DNA from 4 places in the Streptomyces sp. NBC_00691 genome. Region 4 is predicted to be linked to each of the others. Evidence: riboswitches for the same ligand, from Rfam matches in the RefSeq annotation. Region 4 holds a riboswitch; each other region holds the start of a gene.
The links. A riboswitch is a leader RNA that binds a small molecule or an ion and turns the genes downstream of it on or off. The one in region 4 is predicted to bind cobalamin.
Positions count from the first base shown of each region.

Region 1: linked by a shared signal. The riboswitch ahead of cobN (cobaltochelatase subunit CobN) and the one ahead of OG392_RS24345 (ribonucleoside-diphosphate reductase subunit alpha) in region 4 are both predicted to bind cobalamin.
Region 2: linked by a shared signal. The riboswitch ahead of OG392_RS14120 (ABC transporter substrate-binding protein) and the one ahead of OG392_RS24345 (ribonucleoside-diphosphate reductase subunit alpha) in region 4 are both predicted to bind cobalamin.
Region 3: linked by a shared signal. The riboswitch ahead of OG392_RS09085 (cobalamin biosynthesis protein) and the one ahead of OG392_RS24345 (ribonucleoside-diphosphate reductase subunit alpha) in region 4 are both predicted to bind cobalamin.

Region 1 is NZ_CP109007.1:3,939,308-3,943,033, forward strand. It holds gene cobN (cobaltochelatase subunit CobN) at 1-2,080, opposite strand, end outside; cobalamin riboswitch at 2,120-2,272, opposite strand; gene OG392_RS17720 (cobalamin biosynthesis protein CobG) at 2,348-3,577, shown strand; gene OG392_RS17725 (precorrin-8X methylmutase) at 3,574-3,726, shown strand, end outside.
Region 2 is NZ_CP109007.1:3,135,634-3,139,359, forward strand. It holds gene OG392_RS14115 (FecCD family ABC transporter permease) at 1-859, opposite strand, end outside; gene OG392_RS14120 (ABC transporter substrate-binding protein) at 856-1,845, opposite strand; cobalamin riboswitch at 1,888-2,021, opposite strand; gene OG392_RS14125 (M67 family metallopeptidase) at 2,014-2,442, opposite strand; gene OG392_RS14130 (amino acid permease) at 2,565-3,726, opposite strand, start outside.
Region 3 is NZ_CP109007.1:2,017,617-2,021,342, reverse strand. It holds gene OG392_RS09090 (cobyric acid synthase) at 1-583, opposite strand, end outside; gene OG392_RS09085 (cobalamin biosynthesis protein) at 580-1,569, opposite strand; cobalamin riboswitch at 1,604-1,743, opposite strand; gene OG392_RS09080 (hypothetical protein) at 1,857-2,078, opposite strand; gene OG392_RS09075 (inorganic phosphate transporter) at 2,091-3,359, opposite strand.
Region 4 is NZ_CP109007.1:5,340,011-5,343,736, reverse strand. It holds gene mctP (monocarboxylate uptake permease MctP) at 1-489, shown strand, start outside; gene OG392_RS24355 (hypothetical protein) at 573-1,178, shown strand; gene OG392_RS24350 (GNAT family N-acetyltransferase) at 1,222-1,722, shown strand; cobalamin riboswitch at 1,777-1,908, shown strand; gene OG392_RS24345 (ribonucleoside-diphosphate reductase subunit alpha) at 2,042-3,726, shown strand, end outside.

The DNA.
Region 1 (3,726 bases), 1.4 Mb from region 4:
CCCAGATCTGGCGGGCGCGCAGGATGGAGAGGACCAGGTTGACCCGGGCCTCGCCCTCCGGGGCGCCGCCGAGGACGTGCAGACCGTCGCGGATCTGGGCGTCCTTGACCTCGCACAGCCAGCCGTCGACGTGCAGCAGGAAGTCGTCGAAGCCGTCGTCCTCGGGCCGCTGCTCCAGACCCAGGTCGTGGTCGAGCTTCGCGGCCTGGATCAGCGTCCAGATCTGGGCGCGGATCGCGGGCAGCTTCGCCGGGTCCATGGAGGAGATCTGCGCGTACTCGTCGAGCAGCTGCTCCAGGCGCGCGATGTCGCCGTAGGAGTCGGCGCGGGCCATCGGCGGCACCAGGTGGTCGACGAGCGTGGCGTGCACCCGGCGCTTGGCCTGGGTGCCCTCGCCCGGGTCGTTGACCAGGAACGGGTAGATCAGCGGGATGTCGCCGAGCGCGGCGTCGGGGCCGCAGGCGGCGGACAGGCCGGCGTTCTTGCCGGGCAGCCACTCCAGGTTGCCGTGCTTGCCCAGGTGGACCATGGCGTCGGCGCCGAAGCCGCCGTCCTCGGCGCGGGCGGCGATCCAGCGGTAGGCGGCCAGGTAGTGGTGGGACGGCGGGAGATCGGGGTCGTGGTAGATCGCGATCGGGTTCTCGCCGAAGCCGCGCGGCGGCTGAATGAGGATCAGGAGGTTCCCGCGCCGCAGCGCGGCGAGGACGATGTCGCCCTCCGGGTTGCGGGACCGGTCCAGGAACATCTCGCCGGGCGCCGGGCCCCAGTGCTCCTCGACATGGGTCCGCAGCTCCTCGGGGAGCGTCGCGTACCAGCGCTTGTAGTCGGCGGCCGGGATGCGGACCGGGTTCCTGGCGAGCTGCTCCTCCGTCAGCCAGTCCTGGTCGTGACCGCCGGCCTCGATGAGGGCGTAGATCAGCTCGTCGCCGTCGCCGGAGACGAGGCCGGGAAGGTCGGCCTCGGGGCCGAAGTCGTAGCCCTCGGCGATCAGCCGGCGCAGCAGCGAGACGGCGGAGGCGGGGGTGTCGAGGCCGACGGCGTTGCCGATGCGGGAGTGCTTCGTCGGGTACGCGGAGAGGACGAGCGCCAGCCTCTTCTCGGCGTTCGGGATGTGCCGGAGGCGGGCGTGCCGTACGGCGATCCCGGCGACGCGGGCCGCGCGCTCGGTGTCGGCGACGTACGCGGGCAGCCCGTCCTCGTCGATCTCCTTGAAGGAGAACGGCACGGTGATGAGCCGGCCGTCGAACTCGGGGACGGCGACCTGGCTGGCGGCGTCCAGCGGGGAGAGGCCCTCGTCGTTCTCCTCCCAGGCGGCGCGCGAACCGGTCAGGCAGAGGGCTTGCAGGATCGGTACGTCGAGCGCGGCCAGCGCGCCCGCGTCCCAGGCCTCCTCGTCGCCGCCGGCCTGTGCCTCGGCGGGCTTGGTGCCGCCCGCCGCGAGGACGGTGGTGACGATCGCGTCGGCGGTGCGGAGGCGGTCGAGCAGCTCCGGCTCGGGGGCGCGCAGGGAGGTCACGTACAGCGGGAGGGCCTGGGCGCCGGTGTCCTCGATCGCCTCGCACAGCGCGTCGACGAAGGCGGTGTTTCCGCTCATGTGGTGGGCGCGGTAGTAGAGCACGGCGACGGTCGGGCCGGTCGTGGTGCGGGCGGTGCGTTCCAGCGGGCCCCAGGTGGGGGCGGCCGCCGGGGACTCGAAGCCGTGCCCGGTGAGCAGGACGGTGTCGGAGAGGAAGCGGGCCAGCTGCTCCAGGTTGGCGGGGCCGCCGTGCGCGAGGTAGGCGTGCGCCTCGGTGGCGACGCCGACGGGGACGGTGGACGCCTCCATCAGCTGGGCGTCGGGGGCCTGTTCGCCGCTGAGGACCACCACCGGCTTTCCGGCGGCGCGCAGGGCGTCGAGGCCCTCCTCCCAGGAGCGGAGGCCGCCGAGGAGGCGGACGACGACGAGTTCGGCCTCGGCCAGGAGGCCGGCCAGTTCGGTGAGGGGGAGACGGGCGGGGTTGGCGAAGCGGTACTCCACCGGGCCGCCGGCCGCGCGGGCGCTGAGCAGGTCGGTGTCGGAGTGCGACAGCAGCAGAAGCATGGCGAGCGCAGGCCTTCCTCGGGGTTGTCCGCGCCCCGGGTGGTCGTGTGGATTGGCGGGAGTTCCTGACTCACCCGTTCCGGTTCGTGCCGAGGCACGTCCGGTACGGGCTCACAGTGGCGGGACCGCGCCGGATTCTCACCGGGCTTCCTCCCCGGGGTCCTGGGACCCCATGCCGTCTGCATAGTAGATCGTGCGGTCGGCGGGCCGGGAGGAGCCGGGGAGTCGGCCGGATCACACCCGGTGGTCGGCCGGTTCCCCGTCGGTATGCTCGCCGCCATGCCGCCCACCCCGCCCCCGACGCCCGAACCGGGCGAACCTCGTATACGGGACCGTGGCGACGCGTGCCCCGGGGCGCTGCGCCTGCACTCCGCCGACGACGGCCGCCTCGCCCGACTCCGCCTGCCCGGCGGCCGCTTGACGTCCCGTCAGGTCGAGACCCTGGCGGACGCGGCGGAGACCCTGGGCGACGGACGGCTCAGCATCACCTCACGCGGCAACGCCGAGCTGCGCGGCCTCGGCGACGACTGCGGGGCCGAGCTGGCGGCACTCCTCGACGAGGCGGGCCTGCTGCCCTCCCCCACCCACGAACGCGTCCGCAACATCGTCGCCTCCCCGGCCTCCGGCCTCGACGGACTCGGCGCCGCCGACGCACAGTTGTGGGCCCGCGAGCTGGACACCCACCTGCGCTCCGCGCCCTGGGCGGCGGCGCTCTCCGGCCGGTTCCTCTTCGTCCTCGACGACGGACGCGGCGACGTCGCCGGGCTCGGCGGGGATGTGACCTTGGTCGCAGTCGGCGGCGGAGAGGCCGAGCTGCACGTCGGCGGCCGGGCCGTCCGGCTCGCGAGCTCCGACGCGCCCGGCGCGGCCCTCGCGGTGGCGGGCGGCTTCCTGGACACGGCACGCAGGGCCGGAACCGGGGCCTGGCGGGTCCGCGAACTCCCCGAGGGGTACGCGGTGGACGTGGCGGCCTCGGGGGTGGGGTCCGAGCCCGTCCCCACGCCGGAACTTCCCCAGGGCCCTCCGCTCACCCCCGGAATCCTCGGGCCCGCCGCCCTCTCCGTCCTCGCCCCGCTCGGTCGCCTCACCGCCGCCCAGCTGCGGGCGCTGCTCCCCGCCGAAGAGGTCCGGCTGACGCCCTGGCGCGGCGTCGTCGTGGCCGGGGCCGGCGCCGACCGGCTGCCCGCCCTCGACGCCGCCGGGCTCGTCACCCGCCCCGACTCCCCCTGGGCCGGTGTCACCGCCTGCACCGGGCGGCCCGGCTGCGCCAAGTCCCTCGCCGACGTCCGCGCCGACGCCGCCCCCGGGCCCGGCACGCACCCCGGGCCCCCCGGCCTGCCCGTGCACTTCTCCGGGTGCGAGCGCCGCTGCGGACACCCGCACGGCACCTGGACCGACGTCCTCGCCACCGCCGACGGCGCCTACCTGGTGGACGGCGTCCCCACCCCCCGTACCGCCCTGCCCGGAGCCGTGACCGCGGCCCGCACGACGAGATGAGCGAGAGCAACAGGATGTTCGACTACGAGAAGGACGGGGCGGAGATCTACCGCCGGTCCTTTGCCACGATCCGCGCCGAGGCGGATCTGGCGGGCCTGCCCGCCGACGTCGCCCAGGTGGCGGTCCGGATGATCCACGCCTGCGGCATG
Region 2 (3,726 bases), 2.2 Mb from region 4:
CGAGGACGGCGGCGGGCAGGGCCAGGGTGTCCCAGCGGGCGCTGCCGAGGCCGCCGAGGGACCAGTACATGGCCTCCTGGAACTGCTCGGGGCGTCCGGCGACGACCAGGAGCAGGGTGGCGAGGGCGGACAGGATGTAGGAGACGGCGACTCCGGCGAGGACGAGCCGGGTGCTGGTCAGGGTGCCGCCGCGGCGCGCGAGCCCGTAGACCAGGACGAGGGAGAGCAGGGCGCCCGCGAAGGCGCCCGCGGGCAGGGCGAGCGTGGTGGTCACGCCGCCGACGAGGCCCACTCCCCCGCCGGCGACCAGGACGAGGACGGCTCCGGCGGAGGCGCCGGAGGAGATCCCGAGGAGGAACGGGTCGGCGAGCCGGTTGCGGACGAGGGCCTGGAGGACGGCGCCGACGACGGCGAGTCCGGCGCCGACGACCGCGCCGAGCAGGACCCTGGGCAGTCGTACGTCGAGGACGATCGTGCGGTACGGGGAGGGGCCGGCGGCGCGCCCGGTGAGGACGTCGATGACCTGGCCGGGCGGGATGCGGACGGAGCCGAGGGCGAGCGAGGCGGTCGCGGCGGCGGCCAGGGCGAGGAGGAGTCCGGCGACGACGAGCGCGTACCGCGGGGTCCCGCCGCCGGCCGCCGTCTTCCCGGGCGGCCCCGGGCGGCCGGTCCGGGCCGGCCGGGGGGCGGGGGCCAGCCGCGCGCCCGGTCGGGCCGGTTCGGTCGGGGGTTCGGACGCGGTGGCGGTCCCGCCCGGCCCGCGCCCGGCGGTCCCGCCGGGCGGCTGCGGGCGGGACGGGGGGCGCGGCGGGGCGGGCGGGTCCTCCGGGGTGCCCGCGACGCGGGCCTCCGTGCTCATCGGGCCGGGTGGAGCTGGGCCGCCAGCTTGTCGACGGCCCCGGGAACGCGGACGCCGAGGACGGTGTCGGAGAGCGGCATCACGGCGAACCGGCGGTTCTTGATCGCGGGGACGTCCTTGAGGGCCGGGTCGTCGAGGAGCCGCTTCTTCTTCTGTTCGACGGTGGTGGAGCCGTAGTCGTAGATGACGACGACCTCGGGCTTGCGGGCGACGACCTGTTCCCAGGTGGCGTCGCCGAAGGCCTTGTCGAGGTCGGCGAAGACGTTGCGGCCGCCGGCGCGGGTGATCAGCTCGTTGCCGATGCCCTTGCCGCCGGCGGTGAACGCGGTCTTGTCGCCGCTGTCGTAGACGAAGACGGAGACGGGTGCGGTGCCCTTGAGGCGCTTCCCGGTGGCGGCGACGGTGGCCTTCGCCTCCCGGACCCATGTGTCGGCCCGGTCGGCGACGCCGAACGTCCGCCCGATCTCGCCGACTTCGCGGTAGAGGTCGTCGACGGAGGGCGAACCGGACGGGCAGTACTCGGTGTTGAGCCGGGTGTCGATGCCGGAGCGCTTCAGGTCGTCGCGGCTCCGGCCGTCCTTGCTCGCGAAGGCGGAGGAGTAACCGCCGTACACGAAGTCGGGGTTCGCGGCGAGCAGGGCCTCCTTGGAGGGGTACTCCTTCGCGAGGACGGGGACGGAGTCGTAGGCCTTCTTGTAGGCGGGGAGGATCGCGTCGTCGAGGTAGGCCGTGCCGACGAGGGACTTCTCCAGGCCGAGGGCGAGCATGACCTCGGTGACGTGCTGGTTCATGGTGACCGCGCGCTTCGGCGGAGCCTCGAAGGTCGTCTTCACACCGCAGTTGGAGACGGTGTACGGGAATCCCGGGGCGGCCTTGGCGGCGGGGCCGTCCGGCGCGGAGGCCGAGCAGGCGGCGAGCAGCGGAAGCAGGGCGGCGGCGGACAGCAGGGGCGTCAGGGGCAGCCGGGTGCGACGGGGCCAGGACATGACGGAACGTGCCTCCTCCGGGGATTTCCACGTCCCCGATCGGTGGTGAGAAGGCGGCAGGTCAGTTCCTGGCTTCCGCCTCCCGGAGGAGACGGTCACAGTGGCGGGACCGTGCCGGATTCGCACCGGCTTCCTGGGTCCTGCCGCCCGTAGGTCCCGGCCAGTGTCTCAGGCGTCGTACTCCTCGACGACCTTGACCTCTTCCTCCGTCACGACGCCCTCGACGATGGTGAAGGAGCGGAACTGGAAGGGGCCGGCGCCGTCGCTGTCGGCGGTGGAGACGAGGACGTAGTGGGCCTGGGGCTCGTTGGCGTACGAGATGTCCGTGCGGGACGGGTAGGCCTCGGTCGCGGTGTGCGAGTGGTAGACGATGACGGGCTCCTCGTCCCGGTCGTCCATCTCGCGGTAGAGCTTGAGCAGGTCCGCGGAGTCGAACTCGTAGAAGGTGGGCGAGCGGGCGGCGTTGAGCATCGGGATGAACCGCTCGGGGCGGCCGGTGCCGACCGGGCCCGCGACCACGCCGCAGGCCTCGTCGGGGTGGTCCGCGCGGGAGTGTTCCACGATCTGGTCGTACAGAGCCCGGGTGATGGTCAGCATGCCGACAGGATAAGCCGACGGGCCGCTCCGTACCGGGGAGTGGTACGGAACGGCCCGTATGCCGAGACGATCGAGGTCAGAGCCGTTTGGGGACGACCCGGGCCGACCGCCCGCGGGGTCCGTCAGGACCGCTTGGCGAAGGCCGCGCCCTCGGGGTTGCGGGACTTCAGGACCAGGTAGGAGACGCCGAGGATGAGACCCCAGACCGGGGCGGCGTACAGCGAGACCCGGGCGCCCTCGTCGATGCCCATCATCACGATGACCATGCCGATGAAGAGGAGCGCGAACCAGCTGGTGTACGGGGCTCCCGGGGCCTTGAAGGTGGACTCGGGGAGCTCGCCGCGGTCGGCCTTGGCCCGGTAGCGGATCTGGCAGACCAGGATCATGATCCAGGCCCACATGCCGGAGATGGTGGCGAAGGAGACCACGTACTCGAAGGCCTTGCCCGGGGCGACGTAGTTGATCCAGACGCCGACCAGCATCAGCGAGGCCGAGAAGGTCAGGCCGAGCAGCGGGGTGCCGCTCTTGGTGAGCTTGGTGAAGACCTTCGGGCCCTGGCCGTTGAGCGCGAGGTCGCGCAGCATGCGGCCGGTGGAGTACATGCCCGAGTTGCAGGAGGAGAGGGCGGCGGTCAGCACCACGAAGTTGACGATGGCGGCGCCGACGCCGAGGCCCATCTTCTGGAAGGCGGCGACGAACGGGGAGACGCCCGGCTGGAACTCGGTCCACGGGACGACCGACAGGATCATGATGAGCGCGCCGACGTAGAAGACGGCGATGCGCCACGGCACGGTGTTGATGGCCTTGGGCAGGACGGTCTTCGGGTCCTTGGACTCGCCGGCGGTGACGCCGACGAGCTCGACGGCGAGGAACGCGAACATGACGATCTGCAGGGTCATCAGCGTGTTGCCGATGCCGGTGGGGAAGAAGCCGCCCTGGTCCCACAGGTGGGTCACGGAGGCGGTGTCGCCGGCGTCGGAGAAGCCGATGGTGAGGATGCCGGCACAGATCAGGATCATGCCGATGATGGCGGTGACCTTGACCATCGAGAACCAGAACTCCAGCTCACCGAAGAGCTTCACGGAGATCAGGTTGGCGCCGTAGAGGACCACCGTGAAGACCAGTGCGGAGATCCACTGCGGGATGTCCCACCAGTACGTCATATAGGTGGCCGCGGCGGTGACTTCGGTGATGCCGGTGACGACCCAGAAGAGCCAGTACGTCCAACCGGTCACGAAGCCCCAGAACGGGCCGACGAACTCCCGTGCGTACTCCGCGAAGGAG
Region 3 (3,726 bases), 3.3 Mb from region 4:
CCGTCGTACCGAAGAACTGGGCGAAGACCCCGCCCCGGTCGATGTCGCCGACGACCACGACGGGCAGCCGCGCGGCCCGCGCGATGCCCATGTTGACGATGTCGGTGCGCCGCAGGTTGATCTCGGCCGGGCTGCCCGCGCCCTCGCAGATCACCGCGTCGTACGTGCTCCGCAGCTCCTCCAGGCAGGCGAGGACCGGCTCGAAGAGCTCCTGCTGCCGGCCCCCGTGCAGCGCTTTCCCGGGGGACGACCCCCCGGGCCCGCCGAAGAACCCGCGGGCGCTCAGCTCACCGACCGGCTTGCCCATCAGGACGACCTGGCTGGACCGGTCGCTGCCGGGCTTGAGCAGGACCGGGTTCATCAGCGCGGTGGGCTCCACCCGCGCGGCCTGCGCCTGCATGGCCTGGGCGCGCCCGATCTCGGCGCCCTCCCGCGTGACGAAGGAGTTGAGGGACATGTTCTGCCCCTTGAACGGCGCCACCTTCAGCCCCTTGCGGACCAGCCAGCGGCAGATGCCGGCCGTCACGACGCTCTTGCCGGCGTCGGACGTGGTCCCGGCGACGAGCAGTCCCCCACCCCTCATGCGTTCCTCCGCTTCCGGGTCGACGCGGCCAGGGCGCCGATGATGATCCGGCCGCCCGCACAGGCGGCCAGAGTGAGTCCGGTGACCCGGCGCGACAGGCGTACGGCCCGGTCGATGTCGGTCACCTCGACGGCCCGCCCCTCACCGTTGAGCACCGGCCGGTACTCGACGCGGCCGCCGTACGACAGGGTGCCCCCGAGGCGGACGCCGAGGGCGCCCGCGAAGGAGGCCTCGACGGGGCCCGCGTTGGGGCTGGGGTGCTGCGCCGCGTCGGACCGCCAGGCCCGCAGCGCACCGCGCGGGTCTCCGCCGGCGACGGTCGCGAGGACGGCCGTCAGCCGGGCCCCGGGCCAGCCGGCCACGTCGTCGAGCCGGGCCGAGGCCCAGCCGAAGCGGCGGTGGCGCGGCGACCTGTGGCCGACCATCGCGTCGAGGGTGTTGACGGCCCGGAAGCCGAGGAGGCCGGGCACGCCCGCGACCGCGCCCCAGAAGAGGGCGCCGACCACGGCGTCGGAGGTGTTCTCGGCGACCGATTCGACGACCGCGCGGGCCATCGCGGGCCCGTCCAGGGACTGCGGGTCGCGCCCGCAGAGATGCGGCAGCCGCTCCCGGGCCACGTCCAGGTCCCCGGCGGCGAGCGCGCCGCCGATCGCGCGGGCCTCCCGCCCCAGGGTCGTACCGCCGACGACGGCCCACACGGAGGCGGCGGTCAGGGCGACGGCGGCGGCCGGCCGGTTCCGTACGGCCCGGGCGGCGAGCGCTCCGACGGCGACGGCGGAGCCGGCGCAGACGGCGGTGTGCAGGGCGCCCCAGCCGCGGTGGTCGTGGTGGAGGCGGTTCTCGACCGCGGCGGCCGCCCGGCCGAACGCGGCGACGGGATGTCCGCGGCGGGGATCGCCGACGAGCAGGTCGAGGGCGAGACCCGCGGCCGCTCCGTACGCGAATCCGTTCGGGGAAAGACGGCTGGCACTGCTGCGGCCGGGCATGGCGCATGTCCTCACTCAGGGTCCGCGCCCTGGATCGACGTGACCGGCGGCGAGAGTTCCTGACTCCCGGACCCCTCGGATCCGGTCACAGTGGCGGGACCGCGCCGGATTCGCACCGGACTTCCTCTGCTGCCGCCGTAATGGCCTCGGCAGTCCACCACGGCCCGAGAACAGCCGTCAACTCACCCTTGACCTGCATCGGGTCACTGTGCGAAGCACCACAAACACGACGGCGGGGCGGCCCGCACCCGAAGGTGCGGACCGCCCCGCCGGCCGGGCTCGGACCGTCAGGCGACGATCAGGTAGATGCCGTACGCGACGGCCGCCGCGCACAGGGCGAAGCAGGCGTAGGCGGAGGTACGGGCCAGGACCGCGGAGCCGCCGCGGGCGGCGGCCTCCTCCTGCTTGGTGAGGCCGACGATGCCGAGGGAGAAGAGGCCCACGAGGGCGACGGTCGCCACGAGGCTGACTCCGAAGACGGAGCCGAGAGCTGCCCAGTCGATCTTCATGTCGTTGGTTCCTTAGACCGTGGCGGCGGGGGCCGGGGGAGCGGTCGGGTCGGTGGGGGCCGGCGCGGGGATGGTGGCCTTGAGGTCTTCGTCCGTGACGGCGGCGAAGGAACCGGCGGCCGGCGGCGGGGTGACGGCCGCCATGGCCGTGGTCACGACGCCCGCGGGCTCGGCGTCGAGGTCGTCGGCGGTGACGTTGTGGTGGTCGACCGGCTTGCGGCGGGAGAGCGACCAGATGACGCCCGAGCCGGCGATCAGCAGGACCGCGACGGCGGCGATGCCCCAGGGGCCCTGCTTGGTGAGGAACTCGGCACCGGCACCGACCACGGCCGCGGCGGGCAGGGTCAGACCCCAGGCGACGAACATCCGGGTGGCGGTCGACCAGCGGACGACGCCGCCCTTGCGGCCGAGACCGGCACCCATCACGGCACCCGAGCAGGACTGGGTGGTGGAGAGCGAGAAGCCCAGGTGGGAGGAGGCGAGGATGACCGTCGCGGCGCTGGTCTGGGCGGCGAAGCCCTGCTGCGGCTGGAGGTCGGTGAGGCCCTTGCCCATGGTGCGGATGATGCGCCAGCCACCGAGGTACGTACCGAGGGCGATGGCGACACCGGCGGAGACGATGACCCACAGCGGAGGGTTCGAGCCGGGGGCGACGACACCCTGGGTGACCAGGGCGAGGGTGATGATGCCCATCGTCTTCTGGGCGTCGTTGGTGCCGTGGGCGAGGGAGACGAGACCGGCGGAGGCGATCTGGCCGGCCCGGTAGCCCTTGGCCGTGGCCTTCGCCTCGGGGTTGGCCTTGATCCTGTACGTCAGCTTGGTGGCGGCCATCGCGGCGAGGCCGGCGACGAGCGGCGCGGCGACGGCCGGGATGAGGACCTTGGTGACGATGGTCGGGCCGTTCACGGCCGACCAGCCGGCCGACATGACCGCGGCACCGATGAGACCGCCGAAGAGGGCGTGGGAGGAGCTGGACGGAAGTCCGAGCAGCCAGGTCAGGAGGTTCCAGAGGATGGCGCCGACCAGCGCGGCGAAGATCACCTCTGTACGAATGCCCTCTTCGTTGATGATCCCGCCGGAGATCGTCTTGGCGACCTCCACGGACAGGAACGCGCCGACGAGGTTCAGCGCGGCGGACATGGCCACCGCCGTCTTCGGCTTGAGAGCACCGGTCGAGATGGTGGTGGCCATCGCGTTCGCGGTGTCGTGGAAACCGTTCGTGAAATCGAACACGAGAGCTGTCACGACCACAATGGCGAGCAGCAGCGTGATGTGTTCCATTTACCCAGGCAATCGTTTGACGTCAGTGGCTGGACGAACGTAAGCAACCTGGGTGAACGGAAGATGAACTGGGTCGGGCGGTGTGGTGTCCCAAACCGGTGTCAACAGATTCCGCTTACGGTCCCGCAGGGCCGGCTGTCCACGATGCGGTCACCCCGCAACCCCGGGTAATCCGGGCCATCACCGGGCACATGCGACCTGCCCCGGTTCCTCCACCGTCACCCGGTTCCGCTCCCTGGACGGAACCATCCGACCGGGGGACCCCGCGGGCGAGACCCATGTCACTCCCCGGGGGCCCGGAGGCCCCGCGAGCCGCGACCCCCGCCGCCCCTTCCCGGCGAGACCCCCGCCCGGGTCCGTACGGGTC
Region 4 (3,726 bases):
ACCCCGGCGCAGGAGACCAAGGTCTCCAAGCTGGTCTCGCTCCTGGTGAAGGTCGGCGCGCTCGCCTTCGTCCTCACCATGGACAAGACGGTCGCGATCAACTTCCAGCTGCTCGGCGGCATCTGGATCCTGCAGACATTCCCGGCCCTCGTCGGCGGCCTCTTCACCCGCTGGTTCCACCGCTGGGCGCTGCTCGCCGGCTGGGCCGTCGGCATGATCTACGGCACCGTCGCCGCGTACGGGGTCGCCAGCCCGACACAGAAGCACTTCGGCGGCTCCTCCGCCGAGATCCCGGGCATCGGCGAGATCGGCTACATCGGTCTCACCGCCTTCCTCCTCAACGTCCTCGTCACGGTCGTCCTGACCTTCGTCCTCAAGGCCGTCAAGGCCCCCGAGGGCATCGACGAGACCTCCCCGGAGGACTACACGGCCGACGCCGGCGACGCCGGGGTCAAGACGCTCCCGAAGGTCGGCGCCGAGACCCACTGATCGACCGCCGGACCTGACGAAGGCCGCCCTGCCTCCCCCGGAGGCATGGCGGTCTTCGCCTTTCCCGGGCGAGGATGCGGTACATGCGCACCGGACCACGCCTCGCCCTGCTCGCCCTGCTCCCCGTCGCCCTCGCCGTCACCGGCTGCGGCACCGAGACGGCGGGCGGGCGTCCGACGCCCGATCCGGCCGAGCTGGACGCCCGCGCCCGCTGGGCGCAGACCGACAAGGACCATGTGTACGTCACCGAGGCCGAGGGCTTCGAGGCCTCCCGCATGGCGTCGGGGGTCATCGGCGACGACGGCTTCCAGGTCGGTTACCTGCGGCGGGACGGCGTCCGGCTGACCGTCTCCGCCGAGCGCCGGCCCTTCTCCGAGAAGGAGTGCGCCGCGGCGAACACCGCCGGGCCGGACGGCTGCGTCCGGGACGGCGACCGCTGGTACCTGCGGTCCGCCGGGCAGCACGCCTACGTACGCGCCGAGAACGGGCTGCGCGTCGAGGTCGCCGCCCCGCTCACGGTGGACCGGAAGGCGCTCCGGGGGGCCGCCGAGCGCACCCACCGCGCCGGCGCCGCCGAACTCGACGCCGTCCTGCCGGAGCGGACCGGTGGCGGGGGCCCCGTCGAGCGGGGCGATCTGCCGCCGGTGGGCGACGGCGCCCCCGACAACTCGGTGGGGGCCGGTGGCTGAGACCCCCTGGGGCCCGCCGGGCCGCCGGAGGCACACTGCCCTCATGGACTTCACGATCAGGGCGGTACGGCCCGAGGAGTACGAAGCGCTCGGTGAACTCACCGCGGGGACCTATCTGGACGACGGACTGCTCGCGCACGGGGCGGAGGACGCGTATCTGCACGTGCTCCGGGACACGGCCCGGCGGGCGCGCGAGAGCGAGGTGCTCGTCGCCGAGGACGCCGACGGGCGGCTGCTCGGCGGGGTGACCTTCGCCACCGGCTCGACCCCGTGGGCGGACATCGCGGTCGAGGGCGAGGCCGAGTTCCGGATGCTCGTGGTCTCCCGGGAGGCCCGTGGGCGAGGCGTCGGAGAGGCCCTCGTACGGGCCTGCATCGAGCGGGCGAGGGCCCTCCCGGAGTGCCGCCGCATCGTGCTGTCCACGGACGCCACGATGGTCTCCGCACACCGGATCTACGACCGTCTGGGCTTCGTCCGCACCCCGGACCGGGACTGGGAGCCGATCCCCGATCACCGCCTGCGTACCTACTCCTTGGAGTTCTGAGCCGGGGGGCGACACAACATGTGGGGGGTGCCGCAAGCGGCGCCCCCCACATGTATGCTCATGCTCGCTGTCGACGCAGGGGAATCCGGCGCGAATCCGGAACTGTCCCGCAACGGTGTGCTTCGTACGGATACGACATATTCGGGCGAGGTGAGTCCGAGGACCTGCCGACAGCGCATCCGGTCCGTCCGTTCCGGGTGCCAACGACGTCCGGGCCTCGCGGAGTGGGCCGGTGGAAGCGTCGCGTCCGGCGTTACGGATGCCCGCATGCCCGCCTTCCCCCGCCGCGGCCCCGAGCCGAGCGAGGGAGAGCCCCCACGTGACCATCGCGCCCGCCGATCCGGCTTCCGCCGAGGCTTCCGCGGTCGAGAGCGACGGCCCCGGGACCGTGCTGCTGCGGACCCTGACCGACCTCACCGCCGATCTCGCCGACACCGACCCCGGCAAGGTGGCCGCCGCCGCGCTCCGCGGCCGCAGCGCCGTGGCGGACGAGGCGGAACTGCGCGAGCTGGCCACGGAGGCGGCCGCCGGTCTGATCGCCGAGGACCCGGCGTACTCCCGGCTCGCCGCCCGGCTCCTGACGATCACCATCGCCGACGAGGCCGCGAGCCAGGGCTCGTACCGCTTCTCGGCCTCCGTCGCCGTCGGTCACCGCGAGGGTCTGATCGCCGACCGCACCGCCGCGTTCGTGGCGCTGCACGCCGAGCGGCTCGACGCGACGATCGACGCGGCCGCCGACGACCGCTTCGGCTACTTCGGCCTGCGCACCCTCTACTCGCGCTACCTGCTGCGCCACCCGATCACCCGCAAGGTGATCGAGACCCCGCAGCACTTCATGCTCCGCGTGGCCTGCGGCCTCGCCGAGGACGACAGCGTCCGCGCGCTCGACGAAGTCACCGCCCTCTACCGCCTGATGAGCCGGCTCGACTACCTGCCGTCCTCCCCCACGCTCTTCAACTCCGGCACCCGCCACCCGCAGATGTCCTCCTGCTACCTCCTGGACTCCCCGCAGGACGAGCTGGACTCCATCTACGACCGCTACCACCAGGTGGCGCGCCTCTCGAAGCACGCGGGCGGCATCGGCCTCTCCTACTCCCGCATCCGCGCCCGCGGTTCGCTGATCCGCGGCACCAACGGGCACTCCAACGGCATCGTGCCGTTCCTCAAGACCCTCGACGCCTCCGTCGCCGCCGTCAACCAGGGCGGCCGCCGCAAGGGCGCCGCCGCCGTCTACCTGGAGACCTGGCACGCGGACATCGAGGAGTTCCTGGAGCTCCGCGACAACACGGGCGAGGACCAGCGCCGTACGCACAACCTGAACCTGGCGCACTGGATCCCGGACGAGTTCATGCGCCGCGTCAACGCCGACGCCGACTGGTCGCTGTTCTCCCCGGCGGACGTGCCCGAGCTGGTCGACCTGTACGGCGAGGAGTTCGACGCCGCCTACCACAAGGCCGAGGCCGCGGGCCTGGCCCGCAAGACGATGCCGGCCCGCGACCTGTACGGCCGGATGATGCGGACCCTGGCCCAGACCGGCAACGGCTGGATGACCTTCAAGGACGCCTCGAACCGGACGGCCAACCAGACCGCCGAGCCCGGCACGGTCGTCCACTCCTCGAACCTGTGCACCGAGATCATCGAGGTCACGAACGACGGCGAGACGGCCGTCTGCAACCTCGGCTCGGTCAACCTGGGTTCGTTCGTCGTCGGTGACGACATCGACTGGGAGCGGCTGGACTCGACCGTCCGCACGGCCGTCACCTTCCTCGACCGGGTCGTCGACATCAACTTCTACCCGACCGAGCAGGCCGGGCGTTCCAACGCCCGCTGGCGGCCGGTCGGCCTGGGCGCGATGGGCCTCCAGGACGTCTTCTTCCAGCTGAAGCTGCCGTTCGACTCCGCCGAGGCGCGCGCGCTGTCGACGAGGATCTCCGAGCGGATCATGCTGGCCGCGTACGAGGCCTCCGCCGACCTCGCCGAGCGCAACGGTCCGGTCCCCGCCTG